DNA from 3 places in the Brevibacillus sp. Leaf182 genome. Region 1 is predicted to be linked to each of the others. Evidence: riboswitches for the same ligand, from Rfam matches in the RefSeq annotation. Region 1 holds a riboswitch; each other region holds the start of a gene.
The links. A riboswitch is a leader RNA that binds a small molecule or an ion and turns the genes downstream of it on or off. The one in region 1 is predicted to bind cyclic di-AMP.

Region 2: another riboswitch for cyclic di-AMP. It lies ahead of ASG16_RS27625 (YkwD family sporulation-associated protein); the one in region 1 lies ahead of ASG16_RS02835 (quaternary amine ABC transporter ATP-binding protein).
Region 3: another riboswitch for cyclic di-AMP. It lies ahead of ASG16_RS10795 (C40 family peptidase); the one in region 1 lies ahead of ASG16_RS02835 (quaternary amine ABC transporter ATP-binding protein).

What each region holds. Positions count from the first base shown of each region.
Region 1 covers NZ_LMPN02000014.1:155,577-165,789, reverse strand. The annotation lists gene ASG16_RS02870 (MarR family winged helix-turn-helix transcriptional regulator) at 1-47, opposite strand, end outside; gene ASG16_RS02865 (carbohydrate kinase) at 236-1,336, shown strand; gene ASG16_RS02860 (pseudouridine-5'-phosphate glycosidase) at 1,340-2,266, shown strand; gene ASG16_RS02855 (heavy metal translocating P-type ATPase) at 2,968-5,388, shown strand; gene ASG16_RS02850 (copper ion binding protein) at 5,453-5,653, shown strand; cyclic di-AMP (ydaO/yuaA leader) riboswitch at 6,398-6,544, shown strand; gene ASG16_RS02835 (quaternary amine ABC transporter ATP-binding protein) at 6,933-8,159, shown strand; gene ASG16_RS02830 (ABC transporter permease) at 8,143-8,982, shown strand; gene ASG16_RS02825 (glycine betaine ABC transporter substrate-binding protein) at 8,979-9,914, shown strand; gene ASG16_RS02820 (hypothetical protein) at 9,933-10,213, shown strand, end outside.
Region 2 covers NZ_LMPN02000037.1:7,770-17,982, forward strand. The annotation lists gene ASG16_RS27600 (acyltransferase) at 122-1,297, shown strand; gene ASG16_RS27605 (DMT family transporter) at 1,359-2,258, shown strand; gene ASG16_RS27610 (aminotransferase class I/II-fold pyridoxal phosphate-dependent enzyme) at 2,394-3,701, opposite strand; gene def (peptide deformylase) at 3,880-4,431, shown strand; gene ASG16_RS27620 (homoserine dehydrogenase) at 4,435-5,445, shown strand; gene ASG16_RS31090 (hypothetical protein) at 5,546-5,701, shown strand; gene ASG16_RS27625 (YkwD family sporulation-associated protein) at 5,766-6,482, opposite strand; cyclic di-AMP (ydaO/yuaA leader) riboswitch at 6,490-6,646, opposite strand; gene ASG16_RS27630 (rhodanese-like domain-containing protein) at 6,731-7,069, opposite strand; gene ASG16_RS27635 (cold-shock protein) at 7,501-7,704, shown strand; gene ASG16_RS27640 (hypothetical protein) at 7,861-8,307, opposite strand; gene ASG16_RS27645 (2-phosphosulfolactate phosphatase) at 8,422-9,162, shown strand; gene ASG16_RS27650 (catalase) at 9,243-10,213, shown strand, end outside.
Region 3 covers NZ_LMPN02000020.1:67,563-77,775, forward strand. The annotation lists gene liaF (cell wall-active antibiotics response protein LiaF) at 1-329, opposite strand, end outside; gene ASG16_RS10780 (class I SAM-dependent methyltransferase) at 344-922, opposite strand; gene ASG16_RS10785 (PspA/IM30 family protein) at 1,017-1,712, opposite strand; gene ASG16_RS10790 (LiaF transmembrane domain-containing protein) at 1,797-2,198, opposite strand; cyclic di-AMP (ydaO/yuaA leader) riboswitch at 2,517-2,656, shown strand; gene ASG16_RS10795 (C40 family peptidase) at 2,661-3,182, shown strand; gene ASG16_RS10800 (response regulator transcription factor) at 3,397-4,116, shown strand; gene ASG16_RS10805 (sensor histidine kinase) at 4,117-5,502, shown strand; gene ASG16_RS10810 (cytochrome P450) at 5,693-7,033, opposite strand; gene ASG16_RS10815 (biotin transporter BioY) at 7,144-7,707, opposite strand; gene ASG16_RS10820 (hypothetical protein) at 7,802-8,374, opposite strand; gene ASG16_RS10825 (hypothetical protein) at 8,471-8,836, shown strand; gene yhfH (protein YhfH) at 8,952-9,113, opposite strand; gene ilvA (threonine ammonia-lyase IlvA) at 9,295-10,213, opposite strand, start outside.

The sequences.
Region 1 (10,213 bases):
ACTACAAAAAGATCGAGGGGATCATTTCGCAGTGGTTTGTCAGACATATGGACCCTCCTATAGATCGAAATTTCGATATCTCTAATTTAAGATAATCCTACATGATCGTATTCCTATTTGTCAAATTGGGATAAAAAATAAAATAAAAAACACGCTTGTACAAACAGTTGTCTTCATGATAAACTTTTGTTTGTAAACGAGCTGTGAAAGCGAAACAGAAGAAAGGAGGATGACCGTGGAAAAAGACATGCAGATCCTTCATCATATCCGGCAAAATCCTTTTATCACGCAACAGGAGCTGGCTGATCTGATTGGCATCTCACGTTCAGCGGTAGCTGGCTACATCGCACAGTTGACCAAACGCGGGGAAATCAAGGGACGGGCTTATGTACTTCGTGATGAAGGAATGATTGCTTGTATCGGTGGGGCCAACCTGGACCGCAAAGCACGCGGCAAGCAACAGGTGCGTCTACAATCATCCAATCCCGTAACGATTATGGAATCGTGTGGAGGGGTGGCACGGAATATCGCGGAGAACCTCGGTCGTCTTGGCTGCAATACGTCCCTCATCACCAGCATTGGTGAGGACAAAGAAGGCGAATGGCTCTTGCAGGAGACGAAAAAGCACGGGGTGCACATCAGCCAAGTGTGGCGACTGCCTACACAGCGTACGGGAACGTATACGGCGCTTCTCGATATTGATGGAGAGATGGTTGTTTCCTTGGCGAACATGGATATTTACGATGCTCTCACACCGGAGATGTTCGCGGAGAAATGGTCGCACATTGCAGCAGCCCATGTAGTTTTCATCGATACAAACATTCCGGCGGACTGCTTGGCCTACATCATCGAACGTTGCCGGGAGGAAAACATCCTGCTTTTCGTTGACCCGGTCTCTTCAATAAAAGCTAAGAAGCTCCCACAGCAATTGGACGGAGTAGAAGCGATTTTGCCGAATCGCGAAGAAGCCGAGCTGATGGCTGGCATGAAGATCACGACGATCGAAGAATGCGCCGAGGCTTGCCGCAAGATCAGGGAACGAGGCGTCAAGCACGTCATCGTGACCTTGGGCGAAGAAGGAATTTATTATCAATCCGAGGACGTTGAGGAGCATATGTCTCCATACCCAACGGAAGTGGTAGATGTAACAGGGGCGGGAGATGCGTTCGCGTCGGGACTCTTGTATGGCATTGTAAACGGAGAGTCTTTCCAGAGAGCGTGCCGCCTTGGATTGGCAGCATCCGCTCTGACATTGCAAACAGAGCAGTCCGTATCTCCTCTATTAAAAGCAGATCAATTGGAACTGGCCGTAGAACAATTCGAAAAGGAGCGATAAGAGATGAAACAATATTTGACCTTTACTGAGGAAGTACGCCACGCACTGGAGAACAACCTGCCGGTAGTTGCACTGGAGACGACGATTATTTCGCACGGTATGCCATATCCGCAAAACATTGAAATGGCAAAAGAAGTAGAGCAAATCATTCGCGACAACGGTGCCGTACCAGCTACGATCGGGATCATGGACGGCAAAATCAAAATCGGTTTGACTGACAGCGAGCTGGAAGAGTTTGCGACGAACAAAAATGTAGCAAAAGTAAGCCGTCGCGACTTCGCTTACATTTTAGCTAGTGGTAAAATCGGTGCGACTACAGTAGCCGCTACCATGATCGCAGCTGAGATGGCTGGCATCCACATGTTTGCAACTGGCGGTATCGGCGGCGTACACCGTGAAGGCGAAATCACTTGGGACGTATCTGCTGACCTGACTGAGCTGGCGCAAACAGATGTAGCTGTAGTATGCGCAGGGGCGAAATCGATCCTCGATATCGGCCGCACACTCGAATATTTGGAAACGCAAGGTGTACCAGTTGTGGGATACCGCACAGATGAATTCCCATCCTTCTTCGCTCGCGAAAGCGGATTTGGCGTAGACATGCGCATCGATACACCGGAAGAAGTCGGTAAGATGATGAACACCAAATGGGATCTGGGACTCAAAGGCGGTATGATCATCGCGAACCCAGTGCCAGAATCCGATGCACTGAATCACCAGGAAATCGAGGCAGTGATCCAAAAAGCACTCGCAGAAGCAAAAGAAAACAACATTGCAGGTAAACAGGTAACGCCATTCATGCTCGATAAAGTGAAAAAGCTGACAGAAGGCAAGAGCTTGGCAACGAACATCGCGCTGGTGAAACACAATGCTGAAGTAGCTGCGAAAATCGCGGCAGCTTATCAGAAAGAAGCGAATCAAGGTAAATAAGAGAGAGCGAAGATCGAACAATTGCCCTCGGTTAATCCGGGGGCTTTTTTTTGTTTTTTAGCGGCTGTAGTGGGGGGAAGAAGCGCATTTCCGTCTACGCTTCGGCCTACGCCCCAAAAGGGGTTAGACTGTCCGCTTCGGAATAAATGTCGGGAGCGCTTCAAAAGTAGAGTTTCGATGATGTATTCGCAGAGGTTGAAGCTGAAAATCCCCGCCATTGATTCCGAAGCTGGGTCGGGCTCCAGAGGCGCTAGGACTGGAAATGCGCTTCTTCCTGCGCAGCTCTGTGGTTAACATCTTGAAAGCTGTCTCAAGAGGGTTACTTAGAAGACTTCCTCAAATTCAAAAAATTATCTTGGTTGTAACTCCTCCGTACAAACTCACATTATGGTTTAAAAGTGCGGCCAAAATCTTCGCTGTTAAGAAGTACTGCCATATGTTTGGAAGGAGACCGCCCGAACGCAGTGAGGAAAAAGGCGACTGGAAAACATGTGGCAGGGCTTCGTCCGGCAGAATAGCTGGATGACGACTAAGCATTTTTCCTGTGTTTTCAGCACGTAAAAGCCCATTTAGAAAAAAATTGAAAAAAGCACTTGATATACCCTGTGGGGGTATTGTATAGTAAAGGTGTGATCAGGAAACAACGTAAGGGAAACGATACGAAAAAATATACCCCGTGAGGGTATTTGGAGGGATTAAAAATGAGTGCCAAAACAGCAGAGGCAACAGTCGCAATCTCAGGGATGACTTGCGCAGCTTGTGCACTGCGCATCGAAAAGGGCTTGGGTAAAATGGAGGGAGTGGAGACTGCCAACGTCAATCTGGCTTTGGAAAAATCCACAGTCGTCTTCGATCCAACGAAAACGAATATCGACGACATCCGCTCCAAAATTGAATCGCTCGGCTATGGCGTCGTCACTGACAAGGTGGAGCTAAACATCTCGGGAATGACATGTGCGGCTTGCTCCACACGGATCGAAAAAGGCTTGAACAAAACCGCTGGGGTTCTGAAGGCAAACGTGAACCTGGCGATGGAAACAGCCACTGTCGAGTACGATTCATCACAGGTAAGTGTGACGGACATTATTCAAAAGGTAGAAAAGTTAGGGTATCAGGCGACTCGTAAGGAAGAAGGAAAAGAAGAAGAAAAAGTAGATCGTCGCCAGGAAGAAATCAAACGTCAGACCCGCAAGTTCTGGATTTCCGCGATTCTGTCGCTCCCGCTGCTCTGGTCGATGGTGAGCCACTTTTCCTTCACCTCGTTTATCTGGCTGCCTGAAATCTTGATGAATCCGTGGGTACAGCTCGCATTGGCAACACCGGTACAATTCATCATCGGCGCACAGTTTTACGTCGGAGCTTTCAAAGCCCTTCGCAACAAGAGTGCCAACATGGATGTGCTGGTTGCTCTCGGTACCTCGGCTGCTTATTTCTACAGCCTGTGGGTCGCGATCAACTCCATCGGTGCTCATGGTGGCCACATGCTGGAGCTGTACTTTGAGACCAGTGCGGTACTGATCACGTTGATCGTCTTGGGTAAACTGTTTGAGATAAAAGCAAAGGGACGCTCTTCGGAAGCGATCCGCAAGCTGATGGGCTTGCAAGCAAAAACAGCAGTAGTCGTACGGGATGGCGTCGAAATGACTATTCCTGTAGAAGAAGTGAGACTGGGCGACGTCGTTCACGTGAAGCCGGGCGACAAAGTACCCGTCGATGGCATCGTCATGGAAGGACAGTCCGCAGTTGATGAATCGATGCTGACTGGTGAAAGTATTCCAGTGGATAAAGCCGCAGGCGATACCGTCATTGGAGCCACCTTGAACAAAAACGGCTTCTTGAAGGTTCAAGCAACCAAAGTCGGAAAAGAAACGGCTCTGGCGCAAATCATTAAAGTAGTGGAAGAAGCACAAGGAACAAAAGCACCGATTCAGCGCGTAGCTGACAGCATCTCCGGGATTTTTGTCCCAATCGTAGTAGGGATTGCTATTCTTACCTTCTTGATCTGGTACTTCTTCGTTATACCTGGCAACTTCGGTGAGGCTTTGGAAAAAGCAATTGCTGTACTCGTAATCGCTTGCCCGTGCGCCCTCGGTTTGGCAACGCCGACCTCGATCATGGCGGGCTCTGGACGCGCAGCTGAGTTGGGCATCCTGTTCAAAGGCGGGGAGCATCTCGAGACGGCTCACCACTTGGATACGATCGTCCTCGATAAAACAGGGACTGTAACCAAAGGCGAGCCAGAACTGACAGACGTCATCACCATCGATATCGAAGAGCAAGAGCTGCTCTCTTTGGTCGGTGCCGCTGAGAAAAATTCCGAGCACCCGTTGGCTCAAGCCATCGTTCGCGGTATTGCGGATAAAGGAATCACCCTGTCCGATACAGGTTCATTTGAAGCCATTCCTGGTTTCGGTATCCGGGCAACCGTCGCTGGCAAAGAAGTACTCGTCGGTACGCGCCGTTTGCTGGAAAAGCATCAAATTTCGTACCAAGCAGTGTCTGATACCATGTTGGCACTGGAGCGCTCCGGTAAAACGGCGATGCTCGCAGTCGTCGAAGGCAAGCTCGCTGGATTGATTGCCGTAGCGGATACGATCAAACCAACCTCCAAGCAAGCTGTTCAGCGCATGAAAGCAATGGGATTGACTGTGATCATGATGACCGGTGACAACCGTCAAACAGCCGAGGCCATTGCCCGTGAAGCAGGAATCGATCACGTCATCGCAGAAGTCCTGCCTGAAGGCAAAGCCGCAGAAGTGAAAAAACTGCAAGAACAAGGCAAAAAAGTCGCGATGGTCGGCGATGGTATCAACGATGCTCCTGCACTCGCAACCGCTGACGTCGGTATGGCAATCGGTACAGGTACAGATGTGGCAATGGAAGCAGCAGATATTACCCTGATGCGTGGCGAACTGACCAGTGTCGCAGACGCCATCGAGATGAGCAAACTCACCATCCGCAACATCAAGCAAAACCTGTTCTGGGCATTGGCCTACAACACTTTGGGCATCCCGATTGCCGCAATCGGCTTCCTCGCTCCATGGCTTGCCGGTGCCGCAATGGCCTTCAGCTCGGTATCCGTTGTACTCAACGCACTGAGACTACAACGAGTGAAGCTGTAACAACAGTAACAAGCGGCTTTGTCCGCCTTACCTATAAAACATAAAATGTAAGGAGAGATTGATCATGACAAATATCACATTGAACGTAGAAGGTATGTCTTGCAACAAATGCGTAGCGCGCATCGAGAACACATTGAAAGAACTGGGTGCAGAAGGCAAAGTAAACCTGGCTGAAAAAAAGGTTGAGGTTTCCTACAACGAGGGTAACTTGACTCTCGATGCAGTAAAAGAAGCTATTGAAGACCAAGGCTACGACGTCGTTTAATCATCGTACCTTTGAAAAAGCTCCTGCCTGATTTAATGAGGCAGGGGCTTTTTTTAATTGTGATTTGAGTAGCTGTAGTGGAGGGGAAGAAGCCCATTTCCAGTCTACGCTTCGGCCTACGCCCCGCAAGGGGTTAGACTGTCCGCTACGAAATGAATGTCGGGAGCGCTTCAAAAGTAGAGTTTCGGAGATGCAATCTCAGAGGTTGAAGCTGAAAACCCCCGCCATTCATTTCTCCGCTTGGTTGGGCTCCAGAGGCGCTAGGACTGGAAATGTTCTTCTTCCCAAGCAGCTTTTTACTACATCTTGAAAGCAGCATTCAAGCTGTCTTTTAAAAAGCATGTAGAACCTCATCAGCTCGTAAAGGAAACAGGAGAAATAAGCGAAGATCTTTGGACACACCTACCTAGGCGCAGTGAAAAAAAGCGAAACTGCCTTTAGCGTCCACCTCTGAGACTCATCTTGAATGGACTACTTTGGACGCGGTTTCGCTTTTTTTCACGGAGCCGGGCACCCCATGCTTCCGCGCAGGGGTTCCAAGAATCTGAGCGTTTTCTCCTGTTTCCTCCCCACCACAACAGCGAGTAAACGGCACCAATATCTTGATTTTATGAGCAACTAACAGCTAATCCAATCCGACTCATAAAGAAAAACAGAATCGAGTTAAAACCATGATAAACGAACATTCACAATAACTGGAAGCGAGCGTATAATTCAAATCACAATCACGATCCAATAAGAAATAACACAATACGGCCTAGTTCCGAGATTCTCGGAAGCGGGGGAACCAATCTTTTGGGGTTAATCCTGAGTGATCAGGAGGGATGAGAAAATGTCTTCTCTGCCATCCTACCCGTCAGCTAACCTCGTCGGCCAAAGCAGGGAAGGTCATGGATGGATAAAGTCTAGGCATATAATGCGCAACAGGGGGATTCCTTGCGGGCGTGTGATAGGCCGATGCAGGCTTTTTCTTTGGGACCTTTGTTCTGGAGAAAAAGGATGGATCGGCCTATTTTTTATGGCAATACCGATGAGCAGCTTACGCGATACAGACGTGAAGGAAAGGGTGTAGATCGCTGGGAGGCAGTTGGTACGACATAAACCGCTGACAATCGAAATCAGGAAGACAGAGTACAGGGAGTCCTGAAAATGGACGCCAGGTATTACGTAAGCCTGCGGATTTTCAACACGAGTAAAAATCAAGCGTGTCTTGGTTTTGCTGGAGTGTGGAAACTTCGCGGGCTTTTTTCATTTACAAAAAAGAAGGATGGGGGATACCATGCCCAAAATGAAAGTCCATCAACTGACAAAAGTGTTCGGCAAGCAGCCCGAGCTGGCCTTGAAGCTGCTGGCGGAAGGACGTACAAAAGAACAAATTTACAAGCAAACGGGCCAGTCTATCGGGGTAAATCAGGTCAGCTTTGAAGTAGAGGAAGGTGAAATCTTCGTCATCATGGGCCTGTCCGGCAGCGGCAAATCAACCTTAATCCGACTGTGCAATCGACTGATTGACCCAACGAGCGGAAGCATCGAGATCGATGGGGAAGAGATCGTCCATATGAAGGCGACGGCTTTGCGCGAGGTGCGGAGGAAGAAGCTCGGAATGGTTTTTCAAAATTTCGCCCTGTTTCCGCAGCGGACGGTACGAGAAAACGTGGAGTTTGGATTGGAGATTCAACAAGTACTACCAGGGCTCCGGCAAGAAAAAGCACGGGAAGCGCTCGCGCTCGTTGGATTAACTGAGTGGGAAAATGCGTACCCGGATCAATTGAGTGGAGGAATGCGTCAGCGAGTCGGATTGGCGCGGGCTTTGGCTAATCATCCCGATATTCTCTTGATGGACGAAGCGTTCAGTGCATTGGACCCGCTCATTCGAAAAGACATGCAGGATGAGCTGCTGGAGCTTCAGATGACGATGAAAAAGACGATCCTGTTCATTACACATGACTTGCATGAGGCGTTGCGGTTGGGCGATCGGATTGCCTTTATGAAAGACGGACAGATCATTCAGATCGGCCGACCGGAAGAAATCATGGCAGACCCAGCGGATGAATTTGTGCGGAAGTTCGTGGAGGATGCCGACCTGTCCAGGGTGCTCGTTGCTGAAAATGTGATGAAACGGGCAGAAGCAATCACCCCTGACAAAGGGGCGCGAGTGGCACTGCAACTCATGATGGATAACGGTGTGTCCAGCTTGTACGTCGTGGACAAAAAGCGCACACTGCTCGGCTTGATTACGGCGTATGACGTATCACTTGCGATCGGTACGGGGGATTCGCTGGAGACGATCATGAAAACCGACCTCCCTACCGTTTCACCTGACGCACGTCTGCACAGTTTGTTCCCGATGATGGCAGACCTGCATGTCCCGATTGCGGTAGTGGGCGAGCAGCAGCGTTTGTTGGGTGTCATCGTAAAAGGAGCGGTACTAGGCGGGCTGGTAGGTAAAGTCAATGTCCAAGAACACCAGAGAACAGAGGTGATGAGCGATGGACGCCGTGCCTAAGCTGCCTATTGGCGAATGGATGGAAGGATTTGTGGAGGTGCTGGGCCAGTACAAAGGGGTATTGTTTGATCCAGTGTCTATCGTCATTTCCACGATGGTGACTTACTGTTCCACTGTTTTGGCAGAGATACCCTCGCTGATTCTCATCTTGCTGCTAGGGGCCGCTGCGTGGGTTTTTGCAGGGAGAGCGTCCATGGTCTTTACGGTTATCGGACTTTCTCTCATTCAAAACTTGGGGTACTGGGATGAAACGATCGAGACGTTGGGACTCGTCCTCACTGCCACCATGATTTCGATCGCCATCGGGATTCCGGTGGGCATTCTTTGCGCGAGACATGATACGTTTCGCAAACTGGTCACGCCAGTACTGGATTTGATGCAGACGATGCCAGCGTTCGTTTATTTGATTCCCGCGATCTTTTTCTTCGGCTTGGGCGAGGTGCCGGGAGTTATTGCCTCCGTTATTTTTGCTTTGCCGCCAATCGTGCGTCTTACGAACTTAGGCATACGTCAGGTCCCAGCGGAAATGGAGGAAGCGGCGGACGCCTTTGGTGCAACTGGCTGGCAAAAGCTCGTAAAAGTACAACTGCCTTACGCGAAATCGACAATCTTGGCGGGAGTCAATCAGTGCATCATGCTCGCCCTGTCGATGGTGGTCATAGCGGCTATGATCGGGGCGAAAGGCTTGGGCGCAGACGTATATCGCGCTGTATCACAAGTGGATATAGGAAGAGGATTCGAGGCGGGACTATCCATCGTGATCATCGCTATCATCTTGGATCGGCTTACTCAACATGCAGGGAAAAAGGAGAGAAATACATGATGAACAAAATGGTTCCAGCTTTACTGGCAGTGATGATGGGAGCGACAGCTTGGCTCGCAGGCTGCTCCAGTCAAAACACAAACACACCAATACCGACTGCAACGGTGATCGGTCCGATTCCTTCTGAGACGTCGGACAACGCGCTTGGAGAAAAGCTCGACTACAAAATCATCGGAATCGACGCAGGAGCAGGCTCGATGGTGAAGACAGAGGAAGTCATGAAACTGTATGGCTTGGATAAATGGCAGCTTGTCGAAGGCTCAGATGCAGCGATGACAGCAGCTTTGATCAAGGCGTACGAAGCGAAGGAACCGATTATCATTACGGGCTGGACGCCGCATTGGATGTTTAAAAAGATGGATTTGAAATACTTGGCGGACCCAAAGAACGGCTTTGGCGGAGCGGAACAAATCCATACCATCGTGCGCAAAGGGCTGAAAGAGGATCAGCCTGCTGCCTATCAATTCCTGGATAAGTTCTGGTGGGAGCCAGCCGATATGGAGTCAGTCATGGTCCAAATGATGGACGGAAAAGATCCGGAAGTAGCCGCTGCGGAATGGGTAAAAAACAACGAAGCTAAAGTAGGGAAATGGGTGGAGGGTATTAAGCCTGTCCAAAAAGAGAAACTAACTCTCGCTTATGTAGCATGGGATTCCGAGATTGCCAGCACGCATGTCGTAGAGCATGTGCTGGAGAAGAAGCTGGGGTATGAAGTCGAATTGAGTCAGGTGCAGACAGGACCGATGTGGGCAGGAGTGGCCATTGGGGATGTAGATGGGATGGTTGCGGCTTGGCTGCCGTCTACAGATACGAGCTATTTAAAAAAATTTGGTGGGCAAATCGAGGATTTGGGTCCGAATCTCGACGGAACCAAAATCGGACTCGTGGTTCCTTCGTACATGAACATCTCGTCCATTGAGGATCTTCAATAAGGAGGGGGAGGCGCTGTTATGAAGCATTATCTCGTAATCGGCAAGGGGGAAGCATTCACTTCTTTTGTCCAGACACTATGCTGCGACAGTTTGCCAGCATTTTGGGGAAGAAATCCCGGTGCCTTTTCATTGACAGCGGGGTCTGGAGACAAGACGATTCAGCGCTTTTTGCCCATCTCATTTGACGAGTGCTACCGCGATCAGGAGTCCTTGCTGCTCTACCATTCCGTCTATATCTTTCCCGACGAGTGGGCGGAGGGACGCGACTTGCTTACACTGTTCAAGCAGTTGGGTACCTG
Region 2 (10,213 bases), on a different contig from region 1:
GATACCAGTACAAAAGGGTATCAGTCTTTTTCGATTTGAGACTTGCCAGACTGACTTTTGGTCGGTAAGATGAAAGATAGCACTTTTTTTCGTAAAAATAGGAAGGATCTGGTATTTGGTTATGGCTCGAAAAGAACGAATTGGCGAGTTGGATCTGATCCGGGCCTTTGCATTCTTGGCTGTGGTTTACCAGCATGTCATTGGTGTGTATATCCGTGAGCCGGGATTGACAGGGCAGGTGTCGATCATCTACGGAATGTTGTTTCATTTGTTAAAATTCGCGGTACCAGCATTCATTTTCATCACAGGTCTTGTTTTGTTTTACAACTACTCCGAAAAAGTAAACTATATTTCCTTCACGCGTAAGCGAATAACGGAGATTTTGGTTCCGTATGGAATATGGTCGGTGGTTTACCTTTATTTGATGGAAAAGCCCTTGGGTGAGGGAGCAGCGTTCGTTTGGAATGTAAGCAAAAATTTCCTGACGGGGACATCCTCTTATCATCTGTGGTTCGTCGTGATGATTTTTCAGTTCTATCTTTTGTATCCGTTTTGGCAAAGAGTATTTGAACTTTCCCGCAGATTCGTGACCAATCGCTTCCGTCTCGTTGTCGCTCTTGGAGTCAGTGGATTGGTTTATGCGGGCCTCATGTGGTTTTCAGCGCGGTACATCCCGGCGCACGGTTTCCGATTCGATATGAATTGGCTTGATACGTATTTCATTAAATACCGCGATCGAAATGCGTTCTATTATTTCTATTACTTTTTGTTCGGTGGCTTGGTCGCCTGCACGTTGCCTGCATTCCGTGCCATGCTGAAAAGATACTGGCAATGGATCATCGTTTCGGTTGGTGTCCTGTACGCCGTCATTGGCTATGAACTTTTCCGTGATTCAGGGCAAGGCCAGATCAATTTAAACGTCGCGACATCCTTGAAACCTTCGATGTTCCTCTATACGATGGCTTGCTTACTGGCTGTGTACGCTCTCTGCCTATGGATGAGCAAAAAGCAGTCCAAATGGACACATTGGCTGGGACTCCTTGGGAAATATTCGTACGGAGCGTATTTGATTCATGCGCTGATCTTAACGTACTTGATGAAGATTTTACGTGAGCTTCAGCTTTTTCACACGGGCGTGTGGGGAAGTATAGTAGCCTTCGTCTTGTGCTCCATTCTTTCTTTTGCTATATCATATGGGCTGGGTAAACTGCCGTTTGGTTCCTGGCTGGTGGGGGCAGCAGAGAAAAAGACAAAAAAGCTCCCGTCATCTCAAAAAGAATGGCAAAACGCAGGTTAATCGCAAGCAGTTTGGCCAGATGCAGAGAATTGTAGGAGGTTGAAGGGAGAAGCGAGTCGACATGCTGTTAGCTTACATTCAGTTAGCCTTGGCTATGGCCTTGGTTGGGGGCAATATCTCCATCGGTAAAGAAATTGTTTCCCATGTTCCTGTGTTTTTGTTTTCGGAGCTGCGCTTTTTGCTTGCGATCGTCATCCTATTGCCGCTGCTAGCTATGCGTGGGGAATGGAAAACATCTTGGAGCCGTGAGGAAGGCAAGGTCTTATTCTGGCAGTCGTTTTTCGGCGTGTTTCTGTTTAGTATTTGCATGCTGTATGGTGTTCAGTGGACGACCGCTACTGCAGCGGGTATCATTACGAGTACGGTACCTGCCTGCATCGCTTTGTTTTCGTTCTGGATTCTCAAGGAAAAATTACACGCCAATAGCTTAGTGGCGATCGGTCTTTCAGTGGGCGGCATCGGCTTCATTACGTTTACTGGAGGCGGCGGGGAACAAAACTGGATAAGCATGCTGGGCAATTTGCTCGTATTTTTGGCGGTCGTTAGCGAGGCGCTCTTCACGATTTTCGCCAAAAGACTTTCTGGGAAAATGACTCCTTTCCAAATGACGGCCGCGATAAATGTCATCAGCTTTGTCTTGTTTCTTCCGTTTGCGATCTGGGAAAGCTTGCAATTTGATTGGAGTGCCGTACCTGCAAATGTGTGGTGGCTTCTTGTGTACTATGCGTTTACGGCAAGCATCTTATCCTTTTTTCTCTGGTACAAAGGGGTGGAGAAGGTGGAGGCTTCCAAAGCGGGCTTGTTCACCGGAATGATGCCGATAAGCTCTGCTCTCGTCGCTGTCTTTTTCTTGAACGAAGCATTTACTTGGATGCATGGGGTAGGGATGATCCTGGTCCTCGCCTCCATTTTTATCGGTACACACCAGCCGCGGCGTATGCGTTCATCGATTGAAAGCTAATAGAAAAAGCATGATGGAAAGGTCTCGGAAAACCTCGCATGTAAACTTCGCGGGTTTCCGGGACTTTTTTTGAAAGAAAACGAAAAGCGCCCTGACACGAGGTCAAGACGCTTTTTTCAATAGAGCTCGTTACATTTATTTGGTCAATGCATTTTCCAAATCTTTTACACCGCTGTAGACTAATTCGAACAAGTCCGCAATGTTTTCTTCTTCAATGCAAGAGAAGGCAATGCGCAAATCGGTTTGACCGAGAGCGATCGTACCGACGCCATACTGTTCCAACAAGTGCTGACGCAATGTTTCCGCTTCGACAGTCTTTAGCTTGAGGCACATGAAGTAGCCGGAGTTGAATGGATAGTAGGTCCACACGTCATCGTATTTACCGCTGTCGAGCACTTCCTTGGTGCGGTTGGCGCGGCCTTTCATGATATCGAATTTCTCCTGCTTCTGTGCTTTGTACTCCGGTGCAGTGATTGCTTGCAGGACGAATGTTTGGGAAGGATGCGATCCGCTGGAAAGAGTCGCGCGGATGATTCCCATAGTCTTCTGCTCCAAAGCGCTGAGTAAGTCGCTGGATGAAGATGCATACGTAATGAAGCCAACACGGAAGCCCCATACGTAATCCTCTTTGGTAGCTCCATCTACCTTTACAGGCAGAATACGTGGGTGAACGTCGCATAGACTAGCGAAGAGAGATTCGTGCATGGAATCCTCGAAGAACAAGCCGAAGTACGCGTCATCTGTCACTGCGACAATGTTGATTCCAGCCTCAGCACCTTCTTTGAGTGCAGCAACGATTTGCTTTCCTTCCTCTGGACCTGGTGTATAGCCAGTTGGGTTATTAGGGAAGTTGAGTACGACGATGGCTTTGCCTTTGTCTTTTTGTGCGAGAATGGCATCACGCAAAGCAGCAGCATTAAATTTCATCTCGTCGTTATACAATGGATAGTAGACCATTTCCGCACCACGGCGGATCGAAAAGGTAAGCTCGTAGTTTTCCCAGTTTTTGTCTGGGATGATGACACTGTCGCCGCTATCAGCGAACAAGTCAGATACGATACTCAGTCCATGCGTCAATGCGTTTGTAACGATTGGGTTACTAAACGTACGGTTAGCCAGTGAAGGCTGTTCCTCGATCATTTTTTTACGCCATGCTGCACGCAGCTCAGGTTTTCCTGCTGGGGGAGCATATTCGTAAATGTCTTTTGGCTGGTAAGCAGACAGATTATCCTGGATGACCTTAAGGTGCATCGGTTGACCGTTTTCCAGTGCAATCCCGATGGTTGCATTGTACTTTTTCGCTTTTGCTTTCGCTTCTGCCGACTGGCTGAGAATCCCCTCTTTCGGGAAATAAATCAGCTTGGCGATATTGGACAGCATTTCATATACGTGTGGGTTTTCGCGTTGGATGGTTTCGTTCAGCGTTGATGCTAATGAATGCATGGTAGCCTCCCTTTTCATATACAAACATCTATCTTTACCAATAAAGATAGCGTATCTACATGCATTTGTCACCCTTGCCCAACGGGATATTTCAGATTTTGCAAGGTTCCTTTTGACAGTGAGGACATGATTTGCTACCTTGAAATCGAAAACTGAGTAATGCGGGAGGGAGAAGGAGATGGCTGAACGGAGGATCGTTCGCCTGGGAGACCCTATCTTGCGTGAAACTTCAAACAGAGTACCATCCATTACTCCACAGGTTGAAAAGATTTTGGATGATATGGCCCAAACGATTTACGCTGCGAAGGGTCGAGCAGGTTTGTCCGCGATCCAGATTGGCATTCCGAAGCGATTAGTTGTGATGGATTGCGGTAGTGGCTTGATTGAACTGATCAATCCGGTGCTGATGGAAAAATCAGGTAAGCAGATAGGGCAAGAAGCTTGTCTTTCGATACCGGGTGTTTTTGGGATCGTTCATCGGGCCAATTATGTCAAAGTTCAGACGTTGAACCGCCAAGGAGAAACAAGGACAATCGAAGCGGAAGATTTCCTTGCTCGATGTATTCAGCACGAGATGGACCATTTGGAAGGAATTTTGTTTATTGATCATACGGAAGAGCTCTACTCAGCAAAAACAGGAAAGAAACTGAATGGCAGGGATTTGCACCGGCTACAGGCGAAAAGTAGAAAAAATGGCGGAAATAAACGGAATAGACAGCAAGGAGATTGACTCATGAAACGTTGGAATATTATGTTAACAGGCTTTGGAACAGTAGGACGTCAGGTAGCCAGATTGTTGGAGCAGCGACGGGAGCGATACCGCGAGCTTTATCAAGCGGATGTCAGACTCGTGGGAGTCGTTCGTTCAGCTTCTGGTCTCTACGATGAGAACGGAATCGATTCAGGAAAATGGGAAGACTATGCTCATACAAAACAAACAAGGAACCGATCTTGGAACGCGCTGGAATTTATCAAGTCAGCTCAAGCAGACGTGCTCATCGAGGCAGGTCCATCTGAAAAAGAGGGAGGACCCGGTCTTACTTATATTCGTCATGCATTAGAAAATGCTATGCATGCAATCGCGATTTCAAAAGGTGCGCTCGTTGTCGATTATGCTGGATTAGCCGCTCTAGCCAAAAAAAATGGCGTCGCGTTGAAAGTGAGTGGAGCAACAGCAGCAGCTCTACCGACGATCGATCTATTGCAATATAACTTGGCAGGTTGTGAAGTGAAACGAGTCGAAGGCATTTTTACAGGAACGACGAACTTCGTGCTCACAAAAATGATGGAAGAGGGGCTCACTTGTGCGGAAGCAGTCGAGCTCGCTCAGAAGATGGGGATTGCCGAACCGGACCCTTCGTACGATATCGATGGTTGGGATACAGCTTCGAAGCTCACGATCTTGGCAAACGCTGCTTTTGGCATGCAAGTAAATCTGACCGATATCACACGCGCAAGTATTCGCGAAATAACCTCGTTACAAATCGAGACGTGGAAAAAGCATTCGAAGATTCCCAAGCTGATCGGAACTATCCAAAAGGAAGCGAATGGCACGCATTCTGTAGCAGTGGAGCTCTGTGCAGTGGATTATACTCATCCATTTGCTTCTGTATCAGGTACGACCAAAGCGATACGGGTTGAAACAGATGTCATGGGGGATTTATTAGTCGTTGGAGGAAAATCAGATCCTGTAGCGGCAGCAGCGGCTGCCTTAAAAGACCTTGAACATATTATTAGCAGATAGGCTAATTTGCATGTGCTTCCAATGTTCCTTAGGAATGAGCCGTTTACAACCGCGAGCATACTAGGGATGCACCACAAAAAACGGCAAGGGGGCTATACGGATGAACCAATCGTCTGATGTCAATGCCGAGCTGCAGCAAGTATCTGCTTACCCAACCAAGCAAAAAATGCATCAAAAGGACGTCGCTTTGGTAAATGAGCAGGATAGCTGCTGTTGTACCCCCAAAAAGCAGGCATCCGAAGCACAGCAGGAATAGTGCCTACGCGAAAAAGCCGGGTCTCGATTAAGAGACACCGGCTTTTCGTTTCGTGCAAAGCGTTCTATCCGATAAATTCTTGTACCCAGTAACCATTTGTGAAGCCTACACCAATTTTGGTGAACGCAGGGTTCATAATGTTTTGGCGGTGGCCTTCACTGTTCATCCATTGTTGCATAACTTCTTGTGGACTCTGTTGACCCATGGCGATATTCTCACCTGCAGTCGAGTACTGAATTCCATACTGCTTCATCATATCAAATGGGGAACCGTACGTTGGGCTGTTGTGGTCAAAATAGTTGTTAGCAGACATATCTTGTGCTTTTGCCAACGCTACTTTGGACAGTGCTGCATCCATTTCAACAGGCTTGAGACCTGCTTTTGCACGCTCTTGGTTCACCAAATCCGCGACTTGTTTCGCAAAATCACCAGTTTTTACTTGATCCGCTTGATTTACTGGAGCGGCAGGTTGAGTGACGTTATTGCTAGGTTGCGCTGGTGCAGCTTGAACTGGAGCTGGTTGTACCGGCTTTGCTGGTTGCATCGGCGTCATTGGCTGTTGTACTGGCATTGATTGTCCAGGGGCAAAGCCTTGTTTTTGTTGAAAGAAGTTCCAAAATTGTTGGGAATTTGGAGCTTTTTGGAATTGTGGCATATAATATTGGAATTGTCCGCCAGGAACAGGGCAATTAGAAGCAGCCGAAGCAGAAGTAGCGAAGCCTGTTAGAGCCAAGCCCAGACCAAGAGTCATCGCGATTGTAACAGAACCAAAACGTTTCATAAAACAAATCTCTCCTTTTTTTTGCCTACGAGGTTAGTTGTCGGATTCGGATTGAGGAAACAACCCTACGCCAGTTCGGCGATTCACCCCAATGTGGAGTATCTCATCCACAAAAAAGTCCCCCGCACTTCCTTTTCAGGAGGAAGTCTCGGCTTATTTCGTTTGGCATGAACAACAATATCAGACAATCCCAATCGAAATAAAGGAGTAATATATGGCAAATAGCTAGAATCGTTGATAAATTAGGCTCATTTCGCTTCGTTTGATTGTTCCTTCCATGCGGTTAAGCCGCCTTCCAATGCATTTGCTTGAAAACCATTCTCACGAAGAAGAGCGGCAGCTTTTTGTGCTTTGTTACCTGTTGTACATAGGGTAACAATCTGCACATTTTGCGCAAGTTTTTCGGTTTCTTCATCAAACGGCTTGTCCTGTTCTTTCATTAGAAGATAGGGGACGTTACGTGTCGATGCGTTTTCATGAACGAGGCTGCCAGAAATAAATTTTTCGGCGTCGCGTACGTCCAATAAAAGTACTGGCATTTTCTTTTGAAGCAATTCGGATAATTGAATGGTTGTCAAAGTATGCAATGAAATCCCTCCCAATGCTATTGTAACAGAGTACCGCCTTCCCAGTATAAGGGTGAACGGTTGCTTTTATTGGACAACCATGGTAGAATGAGGTTGCTACTTGAAAAATTGATACCTAATCATTCATCGAGGTGTATTTGTATGCTGATGGATAACATTTTTGAATCCCCGATTCACACTGGCGCGGTCATCGGAGCCGCAAGGATGGAAGAGAGGAAGGGCTTTCATTGTTTTAGGTTTTCAAAAGGTTTAGTTTTTAATTTTGCAGTTCCGTCCTATGACATTCGTATATTGGCTGAGTAGGTAAAATTCACATATCATGAAGGCGTATCATAGCACATGATTTGGTATTTCTTCATGATATGTGAGCTTTATTTGCTTCGGTAAATATGACTAGCATATTCAAATTGAATTTTTGGAGGTTTTTTTAAATGCAAACGAACGGAACAGTAAAATGGTTTAACGCAGAAAAAGGTTTCGGTTTCATTCAAGTAGAAGGCGGAGACGATGTATTCGTACACTTCAGCGCAATCCAAGGTGACGGTTTCAAAACTTTGGACGAAGGTCAAAAAGTTCAATTCAACATCGTTCAAGGCAACCGTGGCCCACAAGCTGAGAACGTAGTAAAACTGTAAGTCTCCCTTTAAAAAAAACTGTCCTTTCGAGGGCAGTTTTTTTGTCGTGGTCGTAAAAGGAAAAAGGCGTTGGGATAGTCCCCAGCGCCTTTTAATGGATTAGAAAAGGAACTATGGCGTCCCACCATAATTCCTCATTTTTTTCGTGCAAAATAGTTAAATACAAGTTTCGATTTCGACAGTTTGGAATTGACTGTCAAGAACTGAAAGACCAACAACTTGACCGCCGCCGATAGAAGTACGGCCATAAGTGGTGAGAAGGACATTTTCATTGTTTTCTGCTACGGTAAGGCGCACTTCATAGTGGAAAGAAGCGGGGACCAGCGCATTAAAAGCAGTGCGAGTATTCGCAGGGATAAATTGCGTGATGTCAAGCAAGGTGCTAACCGGATTCGTTTGCGTAACTGCGTTACCCCAGTTCAATACTTGCACACGTACTTCAACCTCTTCTGTGTTCAGATTTACCAGGTCGAGGTGAGCGGTGAGAGCACGGGCGAGGTTGTTTTGCAAAATACCAGTTGTTCTCACAGTATTTCTTTTTGGGCGTCTGTGACTTCTTCTTTCAGTATTACCTTGATCGTCGTCGTGTTCGATTTCAGACATCCATGTTCACTCCATTCTTGTGTAATCTAGTGGGACAATAATACGATATTGTTTCTTGTCTTATTTTGTAACGGCGAACGTAAGGGTACGAGTAACTATTTTGGATAGAGGATGGTGGAGGTTTTGGGAGAAACACCTGTATGCAAACAACTAGATTACACGGCACGATTTGATTGGGGATATGAAGGGGTGGAACATGTCGGAGCTGCATCGGATATGATCGTTATTATCGATGTGCTTTCCTTCAGCACGTGTGTCGATATCGTAACGGGACGTGGAGGTATCGTCTATCCTTATCAGGTAAAGGATGAGTCAGCCCTAGCATTCGCGAAACAAAAAGCGGCGCTACTCGCTGGAAAACGTGGAGAACCAATATCCCTTTCACCCGCCTGTCTGAAAACGGTTCCAATGGGAAGCAGAATTGTATTACCCTCGCCAAACGGATCGACCTGTACCGTGTTGGCAAAGAAAACAGGGGCGAAGGTAATCGCAGCGTGCTTGCGAAATGCGTCATCCGTCGCCAAATACATACAGCATCAGCAAGGATCTGTGACGGTCATCGCTTGCGGTGAACGGTGGGGAAATGGAGCATTGCGACCTGCTATTGAGGATATGATTGCGGCAGGTGCGCTGCTTCACGAATTGGAGGGGTATCGCTTGTCGCCAGAGGCAGAAATGGCGGTGGCAGCCTTCCGATCGGCCCAATCTCATCTTCCCGCTTACTTGCAGAAATGTGCTTCCGGCCAAGAACTGATCAGCATGGGGTACCCGGAAGATGTCGCACTTGCAGCACAATGGAATCAGAGTGGCACGGTTCCAGTGCTTAACGATGATTTTGCTTACGAAGCGATTTAGTCTTTTCGCATAAAGAATCCCTCATTCGGTAACCATGGTTATGAACCACATATGAGAAAAACTGGACAGGGAGGATTCATATGGATGACAACAATAAGTCCATTAACCAGTCAGAAGAAAATACCCTGACGAATCGCCAAGGCCATCCGATTACAGACAACCAGAACTTGCGGACGGTTGGAAATCGCGGGCCAACCGTTCTGGAGAATTACGACTTTCTGGAAAAAATCACACATTTTGATCGGGAGAAAACACCTGAGCGTGTCGTGCATAGCCGAGGTGCCGGAGCACATGGCTATTTTGAAGCGTATGGAACCGTAGGAGACGAGCCGATTTCTACGTACACAAGGGCGAAGCTGTTCTCGGAGCGTGGGAAAAAAACGCCTGTGTTTGTACGGTTTTCTACGGTTAATCATGGCACACATTCGCCCGAAACATTGCGCGATCCACGTGGGTTTGCGGTGAAGTTTTATACAGAGGACGGGAACTGGGATCTGGTTGGCAATAACCTCAAAGTTTTTTTCATTCGGGATGCGATGAAGTTTCCTGATCTTGTCCATGCGTTCAAGCCTGACCCTGTTACAAACATTCAAGACGTGGAACGGATCTTTGACTTTATCTCGAACACGCCTGAGGCCATGCATATGATCACGTTTTTGTTCTCCCCGTGGGGAATACCAGCGAACTATCGGCAAATGCAAGGCTCTGGCGTAAACACGTACAAGTGGGTAAACCACGAAGGAAAAGCGGTCCTGGTCAAATACCATTGGCAACCATTAACGCAAGGGATTAAAAATTTGACACAAAAACAGGCGGAAGAGATCCAAGGGAAAAACTTCAATCATGCCACGCAGGACTTGTATGAAGCGATTGAGCGAGGGGAATATCCGGAGTGGGAAATGTGCGTCCAGATCATGAGTGATGACGATCACCCAGAGCTCGATTTTGATCCGCTTGATCCAACGAAAATATGGCCCGAAGATCAATTCCCGTTTCTTCCTGTAGGCAAAATGGTACTGAACAAAAACCCGGATAACTATTTTGCAGAGGT
Region 3 (10,213 bases), on a different contig from region 1:
TTCACACGTTGATCTTGTCTGCTGCTCTTGCCCCGAATCAACTGAAACCCGAAATAAATAAACACGATTGGCACTGCAATCTGGAACAAATCATCGATCCCGACACCAAACCACATATCCATCGCGATGATGGTCCCCAGGGAGATTAGAATCCCTCCGCCAATCCTAGTTTTCTGCCCCCACAAACGAAGGCCGAAATAAATAAGCACCATCGGCCACAAATCAAACAGACCGAACGAAATGATACCCAAACTATCTAACAAAAGGCCGATTCCCGTAAAAATAATCAGGATACCAGCCAACATTTTGTGCAAACGGGACAGTTTCACAAAAGTCTCCTCTCTCACGCCCCATGCTGATCGTTTTCACTTTGACCATTACGACAGGTATAGATGAATGCAGGCGGAATGTTCAACAGGGTAAAGTCGATCTTGACCCGGGGAAAACGATCCTGCAACTCAGCTTGGAGTTGTAGCGAATATTGGAATGTAATAAATAGGCCCCCTGGCTTCAGTACAGATTGAACTTCGTCCAGAATTGCTGCCCGCAGCTCTTGTGGAAAATTGGCGAATGGCAGACCTGAGATAATGACATCTGCACCTGCAAGGTTCTGCTCCTCCAAGTAAGACCTAAGTTTAGTCGCTTCCTCCCTGACAGGAAGATCGGGAAAACGTGATTGAAGCATAGAGCGAAAATGGGAATCTCGTTCCACAAGCACGTACTGTGTGCCGGGACGCAAGCGCTGATAGATCGTTTGAGTAAATGCCCCTGTACCAGGTCCCAGCTCCAGGATCACATCGGTTGAAGCCCAATCGACGCTTTTCAACATTTGCTCACATAAAAAACGAGAGCTGGGGATTATACTACCGACGCGTCCAGGCTCAGCGATAAACCGTCGCAAAAAGACCAAGAAGTCCTGCAAGAATCGTACCTCCTAGGGGAAAAGCAGCCTGATATACACAGGCTGCCGAATTGACACAATCTATTCTACACCCAGTCCCCCAGTTCCTGTCGAATTAGGATTGTACTGGTTTAGCTACCGGTGTTTTCACTTCATTGATGGATGCTTTGATACTGGCAAGTTCTGCATCGAGATCATCCTTTTCCAGGTCAGACAAAGCGTTCTCCCAAGCGCGGTTCGTTTGGCGCCATTGTCCACTCATTTGCGCTTCTGCTTCCATGCGCATGACTTTCTCTTCCATGCGGGCGAAGCCACGGCCTGCGGACTGATTGCCGATACCGACAACTGCTTGATTCACTTGCTTTTGTGTACGAGCTACTTGTGCACGTGCCATCAGTGTGAACCTTTTCGCACGCATTTTATAGAACTCTTCCTTCAGCTCAGCCAGCTTCTCTCGCATTTGCGTAGCAGACTCGGATGCTGACAGGTAGAGAGCCTCATATTCCGCTGCACGGCCTTCATACTGCTTCTTGTCAGCGAGTGCTCGACGAGCCAACTCATCTTCTCCCTCAGTCAAGGCGAGCTTGACTTGACGATCGCGTTTTTCGATCAGAGCATTGGCTTCGTCCAATTGCTGGCGGAATTTCTTTTCCAGTGCAACCTGACGGGCAACCGCTACTTCAACTTGTCCGATTTCTACTTCCATGTCACGCATATATTGATTCAGCATTACTACCGGATCTTCCATCGAATCCAATGCATCATTTACCGAAGCTACTGTCAGGTCACGCAAACGTTTAAAGATACTCATTATTTTTTCCTCCTCATCATATCACATCATATTGTTCATCCAAAAGACTCTTGCGACACAGTGTTATTGCGGTTACCAAAACGCTTAGGACCGTTTGGTTACGTTTCTTTCCCAAGTGTCTAGCGTATCTTCCTTTAATACTTTTTGGGCCCATTCACGCTCCCAAGCAGGTGGAGCTTGTTTAGGTTCTTGGCTGGGACGCAGTAAGCGATATCCCAGATAAATCACCCCAATGGCCAGAAGTGCGTGAAATAGTAGGTCAAGCTTGCCAATCAACATCAGGAACCCGAATAGGAAGACCAGGATTCCCCAAAAGCGTGAACCGGTTTGTCCCATAATCTTTTTGGCACCGTATATCATGATCACACCGGGAATGATGAACCCGAGCAAGTCTCCGATATCGATACCCACCAGATCTAGTAGAACCAACCCACCGACTAGCAGCAGAACCAGCCCGAGTAGAACTTTGCCAGACCGTTCGCTCATTACTCGCTTACCTCCATTCGTTTTGCATGTGGTGCTTGTGGAACGTTATGCCCTTATTGTAGCCCTCGGTATAGGCTTCCCATAACGGGCGTGCGGTTGGTTTTTCCCTCCGTCCTTGGACGGAGACAATTTCCTGCCCTAATCGGACGAGCTGTCCCACATGGCAGAACCAGCCCGCGTCGAAAGGCGGCTTGCACTGTCAAACGAAAACGTTACAGCATTTGACGGCATTTCTGTGACGAATATGTGAACGAACAGATAAAAAGAAGGAAAAAAAGGACTCGCGTAGAATCTTCGTAAGAGTGCGTGTAAAAAAACATCGAAAAATAGCCGAATTCCGCTTGGCGGAAACGGGGGAACCACGTTTTTGGGGTGAATGGTTGCTACTCCTAGCAGCCTAGGGCGTCCTTTCGACCGAACCCTTCAGCTAACCTCGTAGGCTCACGAAGGGAGCAGTTTCTTTTGCGCAAGGTGGTTTTATCTTTATTTATGGCTGGATTGCTTGCTATGGGGGCAGGCGCTGCACAGGCTGCTGAGGAGAATTCTCTCAATGAAGTAGTCAGCGACTTGTACGGTACCCCTTACAAATCATCTGGCACGTCCAAAAAAGGCTTTGACTGCTCCGGTTTCACGCGCTACGTATTTGATGCGTTAGGTGTAGACCTGCCTCACAATTCTGCTTCCCAGTACGAATTAGGTACAGAGGTAGCCAGAAAAGATTTGCAGCCAGGCGATCTCGTGTTCTTCAATACGAACGGTCGCAGCATTTCTCACGTGGGTATCTACATTGGAGACGGCACATTCGTGCACTCGGAATCTGGTCGTGGAGTCGTCAACACCAAGTTGAACGATCCATACTACTGGAGCAAGCGTTATGTAGGCGCCAAGCGTCTCAGCGTTCCTGTTCTAGCAAAAGCAGAAATTCCGAAAAAGGAAAAAGCGGTGCAAGCTGCATCGTTGCCGGAAAAACCAGCTCAAAAATAGTCGTTCGGCAAAATAATAAAAGCCAGGGACACTCCGTCTCTGGCTTTTTCTGACGAAATTTAGTACCTGGTCTAAAGAGGTACCCCCATATATTCGAACAACTTAATAACTTACGGGGTTTCTTCCCCTGATCAAGTCAAACCATGTTATGATAGACAAGACCCATTCTTTGAATGGTATTCCTTATTAATAGAAGTAACTGGGGGTTGTTCCGGTGAAAGAACACATTTTAATTGTCGATGACAATCTGGAGATTATTGAACTGCTAGAAGACATTTTGGAGAACGAGGGCTTCACCGTTTCCTCCGCAGAGAGCGGAGAAGATGCACTCTCCCTGCTCAGCCAAGGAGACCGACCCAACCTGATCCTTTTGGATATTATGATGCCCAACATGAGTGGCTACGAGCTTTGTTCTCAAATTCGCCGTGAATGGGATTTGCCTATACTGTTTCTCAGTGCAAAAGGAAAAGCGGTAGATAAGGTAGTTGGCTTCGAAATCGGTGCAGACGATTACATCACGAAGCCCTTTGATACAGAAGAGCTGCTCGCTCGCATTCGTGCCCACCTGCGCCGCTATGAGCGCATTCGCAAGCATACGGAAGAGCAGCCTGAGAAGGAAACGGCCTCTTCTCCGATTACCGTTTTGAAATTCAAGGACCTAGAAATTCATAAAGAAACGTATTCCGTTTATGTATGTAATCAAAAGATTGAGCTCTCGACAAAAGAATTTCAACTGCTCACATTCCTCGCAGAAAATGCGGGCATCGTCTTTACAAGAGAGCAAATCTATGACCGCGTCTGGGGATATGGTTATGGCTCGCTCAATACAGTGACCGTCCATATCAAAAACCTCCGTGAAAAATTGGAAACAGAGCGTCAGTTCATTAAAACACAATGGGGGACAGGCTACGTATTTATCGGGGAGAAGCTTTAAATGAGCTTACGTAATAAAATTTTTCTCTCCTTCATTGCCTTGATCACACTCAACATCTTGTTGTTTAAATTTGTTTTTCAAGACATTATTGTCGCTCAACTCAAAAATGATCGGCATAATCAGTACCAGGCTGAGAAGGAAGCCGCAGAGAAGGTCATGCTCAATCAATTGCTTCTCGTCAGTAATTTCAAGGACCCCATCGAGCGTTTGGAGCTTGAAAAGCAGTTGCCAGACGACGTGATGTACCGCATGCTCGTGAAGGATGCCAATGGAAACACCATCTACAGCAAAACATCACGCGCCTATAATTTGAAAATGCCTTCTCCCTCCGCATCAAACCGTGGCGATTCTGCCAAGCAAAGTGACCTCAAAGTAGTCGCTGAGTACCATTTTCAGCAGGAGCCACCGCGTACGGGGGAGATCGTTGTTTATTTCTACACAGATGATTATGACATGATGGCTACGACAGGGGTTTCCATGATGCTTTGGTTTATTTATGGAAGCATTAGTCTGGTGGGATTGGTTCTGCTCGCTTTGTTCGTTCGCTGGATACTACGACCCGTGAACGAATTATCGCGCGTCACCCAAGAAATCCAGGAAGGGAAACGGTTAGTCACATTTACGTATCGCTCGCATGATGAGTTTGGACAACTCTTTCGATATTTTGGGGATATGGTTGATGAGCTTCGCTTAGCGGAAGAAAGACAGGCCGAAATGATTGCTTCGATCGCCCACGACTTCCGTACACCACTCACCACGATTAAAGGATATGCGTCCTATATCGGTTCCGGTCGTGTGACGGATATGACCAAAATACAGAAACAGATGAGTAAAATCGAGCTAAAAACGACGGACTTGGAAAAACTGCTGGATGAGTTGCAGGACTTCACCGCCCAAAGCTCCGAAGTCCGACTCAACATTAACCGCATTCATGTCAAAAGCTTCTTGAGAGGAATCATTGAGGACTATTTGCCGAGAATCAAAGAGGCAGGCCTCACCTTTCACTGGAAGCTGCGTATCTCCAATGAACTACACATCGAAGCGGATGAGACCAAGCTGCGTCGTGTCATGGAAAACTTGTTGAACAACGCCATTCACTACAATAAACCGGATGGCTCCATTTACCTGACTTGTGATCAGCGAGAAGGGCATGTCCTTTTTACTGTGATCGACAAGGGAGAAGGAATCGCCTCTGAAGACTTGCCGAAGATTTTCACCAAGTTTTATCGGGCGGAAAAATCACGAAATCGCAACAGTGGCGGTACAGGCTTAGGCTTAACAATTTGCAAGAGCATCGTCCGGCTTCACGGCGGAGATCTGATGGTCAACAGTGAACTGGGAATGGGAAGCAGTTTCTCCTTCACCATCCCCTTCTTCCATGGGTAGCTTTCACAAGCTACCCTTACTTTATATAGATTTATTCCTAGTTAATTATTTCTTTATATTTTACTTGTAAAATAATTTTTGTAAGCATGTTGCTTTCAGTGATAAATAACCCCCAGTTCGGTATCTGACACAATCGGCGAAACCGTAGTGATAAGATGCCTCTTTTTTTGCTCTCTATTTCCATTTTTTTCTATCTCTTCTCCAAACGCATCGGCAGTCCGTTCTTGGGTCGCAAGGTGACCAACGGCTCGGGCTCTACTGCCTGATTCGGTTCAGCCAGTCGTAGTCGATACCGCTGTGCGATCGTCGCCAATAGCAAAGCTGCCTCCATCAAAGCAAAGTTGTTCCCGATACAAACACGCGGCCCACCGCCAAAAGGAAAATACGCATAAGCTGGATTTCGTTTTAAGAGGTCACTGTCAAAACGCTCTGGAATGAATTGTTCAGGCTGCTCATAATAGCGTGGGTTACGGTGCATGACATATTGGCTCATCATCAGCGTATCGCCAGGCTTGTACGTGTGACCGCCTATCTCAACCTCTTCTACCACTTCCCGGTTAATCGTCCAGGCCGCAGGATAGAGCCTCAGCGTTTCCTGTACAATAAGATTCGTATACTTCAACTGGGGAAGATCCTCGACTGTCGGCAGCTTTTCACATAGCACCGTCGATAGCTCGTCATGCAGCTTTTTCTCCACCTCGGGATGAGTAGCCAGCAAATAGAAAATCCACGACATGGTATTCGCAGTCGTCTCATGGCCAGCTACAAAAATGGTCATGACCTCGTCGCGCACCTGCTCATCTGTCATTCCTTCCCCATCATCTTCATCACGCGCAGCTAAAAGCATCCCCAACAAGTCCTTGTGCTCTTCTCCATTGCTATTACGACGAGCTTCGATCAAGGAGTAGATCGTTTTGTCCAGCAGCTCACTCGACTCCAGGAACTCCCGATTGCTTTTGGTGGGTACGGACAACGGAATGTCGATAAAAGAGGAGCCTTTGTTTGCCACGTATTTCAAACCGACATCGATGGCATGTCCAATCTGATCGGCACCTTCCTTGACGGTTTTGCCGAACATAGTCTCCGTAATGATCGCAAGGGTTACTTTCATCATGTCTGAGTGAATATCGCGCAGCTCCCCTGTTTTCCAATCCGACATAAGATCAACTGCTTGGCGGACCATCACCCCTCCGTAGTTGGCAATACGCTCTCGATGAAAAGCTGGCTGCATAAGACGCCGTTGTCGCAGATGCTTTTTTCCTTCACTAGTGAGAATTCCATCCCCTACAACAGGTCGTGCCGCCTGTAGTCCTTTCCCTTTTCGAAAATGCGCCTGCTTGCTGACCAAAACCTCTTTGATGTGATCCGGATTCGTTAACAGGTAAACATGGCGGGAAGGACCGAAGCGAAAATGGACGACTTCTCCATGTTCTTCTGCTGCGTCGCGGATGAACTGAAGCGGCGATCGGCGAAATGCCATCAAGTTCCCTGAGATCGGAAGGCCTTTTGGGCCGGTTATCGTGATATTCATGCGTCTCCTCCTTTTTACATGCAAAATCCTACCGATAGTATCCGGCACGATAAGGAGATTATGCGAAAAAAAGCCACCCGAACTTCGGATGGCTTACGAAATCATTTTGTTTATCGTGTAACTGGTTGATCTGTGCGCAACAGACGAGAAGCAATCAGTCGCTCGCGCACCTTAATGCCAATCAGAGAAGCCAGAACTGCTTTGACAACTCCTACAACGAGGAAAGGCGTTACACCAAAAGCGATAGCTTTATCCCATGGAATGTCCATGACGTATTTGAGCTGTACAGTACCAAAGGCGAGTGTGACAAACATACCAATGATGTTGGCGATGATGGCGTTTTTCAAGGTAAATCTTGTTTTCTCCAAGTAGAGCCCGGTCACATAAGCGGTTGCAATAAACCCAAATATGTACCCGCCGGATTTGCCGACCAATATTTGCAAGCCGCCTTTTGCCTCGCTGAATACAGGCAATCCGACTGCACCGAGTAAAACGTAAATAACCAAAGCCAGTGTCCCGTATCGTCTTCCCAAAATAGTCGCCGTCAGCCCTACTGCTAACGTCTGCGCGGTAATCGGAATCAACGGCAAGGGAATAGTCACCTGCGACAATACCGCTGTCATTGCAGCAAAGATGGCAGAGAGCAATAGCCATCTCAAGCGTTCGTTTCTCATGCGTACTAGCCTCCGTTTTGTTAACTAAAAATATTATAAGGTTAACAAAATAATAATACGCATCTGCCCTTTTGTAAATCCCCGTTCTTTCCGCTTACCTTTTTGCTTGTTGATCCATGTGTAGCTGCAGCTTTTGAAGTGACTGAACTGTATGATCGATTAATTCGTTCAAGTCATCGATGTTGCCTTCATCAATTTTCCGATGAAAGTCCAGCGTCACCTGATTGGTTATTTGCTTCGGCGGCCAATCGATTCGCTGCTCCGCAAGCGTTGCCGATACTTTCTGTGTAATATAAGGCCGCTGACCCCAGATGTCATTGAGAATCGATGTGATTTCTCTCGCTTCTGCGGGCACATCTCTGTAATTTTCCATCTGCAAGTAAAAATGGATGCAAATCGTACATCCGATATGTTCTGTCAACGGCTGTTCTAGCTGCTCGGCTGCAATATCAGCTAACTGGGTACGAAGCTGCATCTCAGCACGGACAGCTACGGTATGATCATGTTGATCAGCCAGCTTGAACTCGATCTGAAACAGTCGATGGAACGTAGCCATATCCATGACATCCGAACGGCTCGTAATCGTGATTGCCCCTTCGAAGTCCCGGTCGTATACCGCACCTTCCAGCACAACCCTGATATTGTCAAAAACAAGCGGATGAAACATCTCGCGCCCTCCTTTTCCCAAACAATCGGGCCCTTTCTTTTTACAGTATATAGCATGCCTGCTTTCTACTTGTTTTGCAAGCAGACCGACTTCCCCATGGCGGTGCCTTCTGGAGAGTGGTACCATGAGAGTGATCCAACCTTTGAGGTGACAGCCATGTTTTTAATTGGAATTCTAATCGTTGTTGCAATCCTTGGTGAAATTATTCATCGTTTGAATCCATGGAAAAAGCCGGAACCAGCCTATGAGGATCTCGTCGCCCAAATTAAACAGACAGACTGGTACCAGGAGTTGTCTCGTGATCAGGCATGTCGTTACGTTCTGGACAACGATCCTCATGTCCAAGCCTACTATGCGAGTACGTATGAAGCCAAACGTCTCCTTACACAGGAAGGCTTTCAATTGGGGCTGATTGATTACGTCAAGCAGGAAGCTGCAAAGCACGCCGATAAACCGCGCTGACACGCGAAAAAGCCGTTGTTATGGAACAGCGGCTTTTTCTTTGAATAAAAAAAGGTATACCCGCCATGGCTCATGCCCTGTGGTACACCTGATTTATCCAGTATTCATGTTCGGCTTAGCGTTTTTGATGATAGTATTTGTAAGCGTCAAAGGATGCTTGCTCTTGGCAAGGTACGCATTCTGTTGCATATGATTCAGCTTGTTCGTGAATCATCTGACCACAAGCAGCACAGCATTTTGCTTCGAGATTGCGAAAGAAAGTAGTGATCGGCGTCATGATTAAAACCCCCCGTGTGTTATTATCTGTATTGTATTACAACAGCACCTGTTTTATAAAAGTTTGTTATAATACATTACGCCGATTTATCTTTCTCTCTCGCTCATTCTCTCTTCATTGCTCCTTTTTTCGCTGTATTCATACATTTTCGCAAATTCCGCATCTGTTGTAACACAAAGACCTAAATCAGCAGATTGAACAAATACGGATCATGTGTAATCTCTACATAGCGGATACTGTGCTGCTTCATCCGACTGACTAATGGCTGATAGTCATCTTTGCATTTCATTTCAATACCAACCAGCGCTGGACCATTTTCTTTGTTGTTCTTTTTCGTATACTCAAAGCGCGTGATATCATCGTGCGGCCCCAGTACTTTTTCCATAAACTCTCGCAAAGCTCCGGCACGCTGTGGGAAATTGATGACAAAATAGTGCTTCAAGCCCTCATGCAGCAGGGAGCGCTCCTTGATCTCTTGCATCCGGTCAATATCGTTGTTTCCACCGCTGATGACACACACTACGTTTTTCCCGGCGATTTGATCCCGATAGTAATCGAGAGCGGCAATCGACAAGGCACCCGCAGGTTCTACGACGATGGCATTGCTGTTATACAACTCCAAAATGGTTGTGCACACCCTGCCTTCTGGCACCAGCACGATGTCATCCAGCAGCTCCTGACAAATACTCATCGTTAGCTGCCCCACTTGCTTGACGGCTGCCCCATCGACAAACTTGTCAATTTCATCTAAGGTGACGACGTCGTTTTTCTCCAAAGCGGCTTGCATCGAAGCTGCTCCTGCCGGCTCCACACCAATGATCTGTGTGTTCGGGCTGATGCCTTTTACGTACGTTCCCACACCCGCTGCCAATCCACCTCCGCCGATACTCATAAAGACGAAATCAGCTGGTTCTTCCATGTCATTCATAATCTCCAGACCGACTGTTCCTTGTCCAGCCACCACTAATGGATCGTCAAACGGATGGACAAAGGTCCGATCTTCCTGAATGCAATACTTCATCGCCTCTGCAAATGAATCATCGAAGGTGTCACCGATCAATACAACTTCTACATAGGAGCCGCCAAACAGCTTGACCTGC